Regions from separate parts of the Iodobacter ciconiae genome, predicted to be linked through region 2. Evidence: riboswitches for the same ligand, from Rfam matches in the RefSeq annotation. Region 2 holds a riboswitch; the other holds the start of a gene.
What was found. Region 2 has a riboswitch for thiamine pyrophosphate ahead of thiM (hydroxyethylthiazole kinase). Riboswitches for the same ligand answer to the same signal wherever they lie in the genome.

Region 1 (3,242 bases), 1.9 Mb from region 2:
CATACTCGCCCGTTTCACGCACATCCAGCAACATCGGGCTGGCACGCTCTGCTTCATTTAGCCATTGAGATAATTCAAGAGGATTAATCTGTTGCATATAAAAAGCCCCAATAACACAATGACAAAATCATTAAATCTGTAACACACAAAGATTCGGCGGTAAGCTTGAAATCAGGGCAAGTATTTAAATCAATACTTTTTGCTGATTATTTTGGAGCTGCTGATTTACTGGATTAAATCGTCATCCCTGTACACGGCAGGCACAGGGTACCCACCGGACAGAAATGACAAAACCAAATTAATCAGCACCTTTTACCTAGCCGGGCTTTCCCCGAGAGCGGGCCGAAAATACACTATGCCTGCAGACTTCAAAGATATTTTTAAAATGTAAAAGCCGTTTTTTCAGCCACATTTTTTAGGCGTGGTAAATTGTATTCAAATAATTTGCGAAACCCAAAGCTGCCTTTATCCACACAGCTCACCAGCGTTGCCGACATAATGGGCAGCTCGCCCACCACCGCAATCAAACGGCCACCCACAGCAAGCTGATCTTTCAGTAGCGCAGGCACTTCAACCAGAGAGCCGGTCACAATAATCGCATTAAAAGGGCCTTGCACCTGGGCTGCGGCAAGCGCATCGCCCTGCGTTACTGTTGCGTTTTTAATCCCGGCAGCAGCCAGATTTGCGCGGGCAGTATCTGCCTGCGCAGCATCGATTTCCACCCCATAAACGTGCGCCACCAGACCAGCAGCCAGTGCCATCAGGTAACCTGTGCCCGCCCCCACCACTAGCAATTTATCGCTTGGCTGCGGATCAATATCCTGCAGCAGCTTGGCTTCCATCTTAGGGGCCAGCATCTGCGTGCCATTACCCAGCGGCAGCTCGATATCCACAAAAGCCAGCTCTTTTTTATCTGCAGGCACAAAGTCTTCGCGCTTTACCGCCAATACACGGTTAAGCACCTTTTGATCCAGCACATCCCAGGGGCGGATTTGCTGCTCAACCAATAAATAACGCGCGTTTTCCCAATCCATTTTAATTACCCCAAAGCGAGCCAGGATCAAACCCAGCATTTGAAAATTTCGGCAATTATCCCACAGACCAAGCCCAGTGTGGTTATAGCGTAAAAAGCCGCAAGGGTTTAATGAGGAGCAGGGACTCGGGAGTGGAGAGTGGCCCCGCTCCCCCCCCACAACAAACCTTGATACAAATCGGGCCTATTTGATCTTAAATTTGCTGTTTCCGCCATTTTTCGATACCGTCTAGGCTGATTTTTTATCGCTAGGGGTTCTGCGTCAATATCAGGCGCGGATGAGATATACCCTCTGAACCTGATTCGGTTAATACCGGCGTAGGGAAGCGAGCTAGATACTTCGTTTAGCTCACCCGCGCCTTTGTGGAGTAGAGCATGAACGCAAAAGCCCAGTTTTTAGCATCCACCGCCGTCGTTGACGACGCAGCCATCCAGCCACTCCCCAATTCGCGCAAAATTTATGTTCAGGGCTCACGCGCCGACATCCGTGTACCAATGCGTGAAATCAGCCAGGCCGACACGCAGCTACAAATGAGTATTAGCGGTGCTACCGAAAAAAACCCGCCTATTTTTGTTTATGACTGCTCCGGTCCTTATTCCGATCCGGATGCAAAAATTGATGTACGCAAAGGCTTGCAAGCCATTCGCAGCACATGGATCAGCGAGCGGGACGACACCGAGCTGCTCAGCCAGCTCACCAGCGATTATGGCCGTATGCGGGAAAGCGACAGCAAGCTGGATGAATTACGCTTTGAGCTAAAACGTCAGCCACGCAAAGCCAAAGCAGGCTGCAACGTCAGCCAGATGCACTACGCCCGTAAAGGCATCATCACGCCAGAAATGGAATACGTGGCGATTCGTGAAAACATGAACCGTGCGGCTTACCTGCAAAGCTTGCGTGACAGCAGCCCAACCGGCGAGAAAATGCTGACCATGATGAATCGCCAGCATAAAGGCCAAAACTATGGCGCGGTGATGCCGGACGAAATTACCCCAGAATTTGTCCGCAGCGAAATCGCCTGTGGCCGCGCCATTATTCCGAACAACATCAACCACCCGGAATCCGAGCCAATGATTATTGGGCGTAATTTCCTGGTCAAGATCAACGGCAATATTGGTAACTCCGCCGTCAGCTCCAGCATCAGCGAAGAAGTAGAAAAAATGACATGGGGAATTCGCTGGGGTGCAGACACCATCATGGATCTGTCCACCGGCAAGAATATCCACGAGACCCGCGAGTGGATTTTACGCAACAGCCCGGTACCAATTGGCACCGTACCTATCTATCAGGCACTGGAAAAAGTAAACGGTAAGGCTGAAGATCTGACCTGGGAAATTTTCAAAGACACACTGATCGAGCAAGCCGAGCAAGGCGTGGATTACTTCACCATCCATGCCGGCGTATTGCTGCGCTATGTGCCGATGACGGCAGGCCGTATGACCGGCATTGTGAGCCGTGGCGGCTCGATTATGGCTAAGTGGTGTCTGGCGCATCATCAGGAAAACTTCCTTTACACCCACTTTGCCGACATCTGTGAAATCATGAAAGCCTACGATGTGGCCTTCAGCCTGGGTGATGGCCTGCGCCCAGGCTCGATCTGGGATGCCAATGATGAAGCACAGCTGGGCGAGCTGAAAACACTGGGGGAACTCACGCAAATCGCCTGGCAGCACGATGTGCAGGTAATGATCGAAGGCCCGGGCCATGTACCGATGCAATTGATCAAAGAAAATATGGATAAGGAACTGGAATGGTGCCATGAAGCGCCGTTCTATACGCTTGGGCCACTAACCACCGATATCGCCCCCGGCTACGATCACATCACCTCGGCCATTGGCGCGGCGCAAATTGGCTGGTACGGCACCGCCATGCTTTGCTATGTCACCCCGAAAGAGCACTTAGGCCTGCCCAATAAAGACGATGTAAAAGAGGGCATCATCACTTATAAGCTGGCGGCCCACGCAGCAGACTTGGCCAAGGGCCACCCCGGCGCGCAGATTCGCGACAATGCACTATCCAAAGCGCGCTTTGAATTTCGCTGGGAAGACCAGTTTAATCTGGGCCTGGACCCGGATCGCGCCCGCTCTTTCCACGACGAAACCATGCCTAAAGACAGCGGCAAAGTGGCGCATTTCTGCTCGATGTGCGGCCCGCACTTCTGCTCGATGAAAATTACTCAGGATGTACGCGAATTTGCAGCCAAACAAG
Region 2 (3,242 bases):
TGCTGGTGCCGGAGATCCGGTTAAAGTGGTTTTTCTGGATTGGCGCATGCCTCAGATGGGCGGGAGGGAAACCGCACTGGCGATTCAGAAAATGGCTTTGCCCATTATGCCGCGTTTGATTGTGGTTACAGCTTTTGGGCGGGAAGAGGTATTAAGTGAGATCGATTTTACGGCGATAGATGAGATTCTGGTAAAACCTGTGAATGCATCGCAATTATTTGATACCACAATGCGAGTGCTGGATGCCGGTGAAGTACATGCGCCTTTACTGAATGGTGAATGCCTTGAGGTAGATTTATCAGCGATTTGCGGGGCCCGCATTTTACTGGTGGAGGACAATGATTTAAATCAGCAGGTTGGAGTCGATTTATTGCAAGGCGCAGGGTTTGTTGTGGATCTGGCAGAAAACGGCCAGCAGGCTTTAAGCAAAGTTCAGCAGGTTCATTACGATATGGTGTTTATGGATATGCAGATGCCTGTGATGGATGGGATCACGGCAACACAGAAAATCCGGCAATGCCCGGGTTTGGCGTCCCTACCTATTGTTGCGATGACGGCCAATGCCATGCAGGCTGATCAGGAACGCTGCGCTGCTGCGGGAATGAACGGGCATGTGGCCAAGCCTATTGAACCGCATGATTTATGGATGGCACTGCTGCGCTGGATTGCGCCCCGTCCTGCTGATATTCAGGGTTGTGTGCCGGAGATGCCGGGCAGGGGATGTGACCAGATTTTGAAAAATAAGCTGGAAGCACTGGCTATTCCGGGCCTGGATGTCATGGCCGGATTACGGCGGGTGCTGGGAAAAGAAACGCTTTACCTAGAAATGCTTAGAAAATTTATTCACGGACAATCTGCCGTTATTGCAGAAATCAATGTGGCGCTGGAGGAAAAAGATTATTTAACGGCAGAGCGTTTGTTGCATAGCAGCAAATCGGTGGCCGGAAGTGTGGGTGCTGCCGATCTGGCAGAGCTGGCCACCGAGCTTGAAAGCCTGGTTCGCCATCACCCCGGTGACGCAATGCTAAAGCCGATGCTGGAAGCTTTTTCAACCAATTTACTTGGGTTTCTGGTTGATTTAGTGGTGGCTCTGGATGGGATGGGCCACGCATCCGGTGCCAGCGAGCCTGAGGCTATGATTGCCTGGCCCGAGGTCAGCATTTTGGCGGTGGATGATACGCCTATGAATTTACTGCTGATAGAGCGGATGCTAAATAAGGAATTTAGTATCCGGCTGGCTCATCATGGTGCTGAAGCTCTGGAAATGCTGGCGCAAGATCCTTTACCCCGGCTGATTTTGCTGGATATTCTGATGCCTGATATGGATGGTTATGAAGTTTGCCGCCGATTAAAGTCTGATGAGCGAACAGCGCATATTCCGGTGGTTTTTATGTCAGCGCGATCGGATGCTGATGATGAAATTCGCGGGATGGAATTAGGCGCGGTCGACTATATGGCAAAGCCTCTTTGCTTGCCCTTGTTACTTAGCCGAGTAAAGGCGCAGCTGGCTTTGCATGCGGCAGGATGAAAACTGTGTTTTTTGCAGTTTTTATGCACAAGATTTGATCTGTTACGCTTGTCTGTCCCGGTAATTATCCGCAAAATGTCTGCCTGACTCGGGGTGCCGCTGATTGCCAGCGGCTGAGAAATACCCGTGACCTGATCTGGATCATGCCAGCGTAGGGAAGTCGGCGCTCTTTGGCGCAGGCCCTCTGCCTGCCAAGGAGCTCACTTTGTCTGATTTACATACTATTTTGCTTATTCCCCAGTTTCCTTTGCAGCGCGTGGGCGAAGAATTAGAACGCCTGCGTGCCTCAGCCCCCCTGGTGCATTGCCTGACGAATGAAGTAGTGCAGTCGGTCACTGCCAATGTGTTACTGGCACTCGGGGTTTCGCCAGCCATGATTGTAGCTGATGAAGAAGTGGCCGAATTTGCCACTATCGCCGATGCTCTGCTGATTAATGTGGGGACGCTGTATCCGGCGCGCTTGATGGCTATGCAAAAAGCGGTTACAGCGGCCAATGCGGCAGGTACGCCCTGGGTGCTTGACCCTGTTGCTGCGGGCGTACTGGCTTATCGCACCGCAGCACTGCACGACTTACTGAAACAGAAACCAGCGGTGATTCGCGGAAATGCATCGGAAATTATGTGCCTTGCAGGGGAGGATGCGGGTGGCAAGGGGGTAGACAGCACAGCACATTCGGGCATGGCTGTGGCCGCAGCGCAGCGCCTTGCCCGGCAAACCGGTGCGATTGTCGCGGTGACGGGCGAGGTAGATTACGTCAGTGATGGCGAAGTCACCTGGGCAATTCCCTGGGGCCATACTCTGATGACCCGCGTTGTGGGTACGGGGTGCGCTTTATCTGCGGTAACGGCGGCGTTTGTGGCCGGTGCAGGTGATCGATTGGCTGCCGTTGCGGCGGCCTGTGCGGTGATGGCTATTGCCGGAGAGCGGGCCGAATCCGCCTGTGATGGGCCCGGCACATTCTTACCTGCTTTTTTAGATGCGCTCTATATCATGCAGCCCGCCATGCTGAGGGCGGTTGAAGAATGAAGCCGGCTTTGGATTTGTCTCTTTACCTGGTGCTGGACCCCGATCTTTGCGATGGCGGGCAGGGCATGGTAGATACCGCACTGGCTGCGGTGGCAGGGGGCGTAACCATTGTGCAGTTGAGAGCGCCCAGGTGGAAAAAACGCCAGTGGGTTGCTGTCGCGATGGCGCTAAAGGCCGCGCTTGATCCTCATCATATCCCGCTGATTATTAATGACCATATTGATGTGGCGCTTCTGGTCGATGCGGCAGGGGTTCATGTGGGCCAGCAGGATATCGCACCGGGTATGGCGCGCCAGTTGATTGGTCCGCATAAAATATTGGGTTTATCTATATCAAACGCCGAGCAAATGGCAGCTGCACCGCTGGGTGTTGTCGATTACATCGGCGTGGGGCCGGTGTTTGCAACCGGTACTAAGCTGGACGCCTCGCCCGTGATTGGTTTGGAAGAATTTACCAGCCTAATGCAGGCCAAGTCGTTGCCTGCGGTGGCCATAGGCGGAATTGGCTTGGGGCATGTGGCGGCTTTACTTTCGGCAGGCGCTGATGGTGTGGCGGTGGTGTCGGCCATCTGCGGGCAGAATAATCCACAGCAAGCGGCGCAGGCTTTGCGCTTGGAAGGTGCGATCGGTTGTAACTACCCGGCGGGCGCAGGCCGTATGGTGTTTGGAGGAGATGTTGATGATTAAT

Region 1: another riboswitch for thiamine pyrophosphate. It lies ahead of thiC (phosphomethylpyrimidine synthase ThiC); the one in region 2 lies ahead of thiM (hydroxyethylthiazole kinase).

Annotation. Positions count from the first base shown of each region.
Region 1 is NZ_CP034433.1:3,648,892-3,652,133, reverse strand. It holds gene EJO50_RS16075 (rhodanese-like domain-containing protein) at 1-97, opposite strand, end outside; gene EJO50_RS16070 (protein-L-isoaspartate O-methyltransferase family protein) at 381-1,073, opposite strand; TPP riboswitch at 1,274-1,375, shown strand; gene thiC (phosphomethylpyrimidine synthase ThiC) at 1,409-3,242, shown strand, end outside.
Region 2 is NZ_CP034433.1:1,687,523-1,690,764, reverse strand. It holds gene EJO50_RS07450 (response regulator) at 1-1,528, shown strand, start outside; TPP riboswitch at 1,608-1,703, shown strand; gene thiM (hydroxyethylthiazole kinase) at 1,734-2,555, shown strand; gene thiE (thiamine phosphate synthase) at 2,552-3,241, shown strand; gene thiD (bifunctional hydroxymethylpyrimidine kinase/phosphomethylpyrimidine kinase) at 3,234-3,242, shown strand, end outside.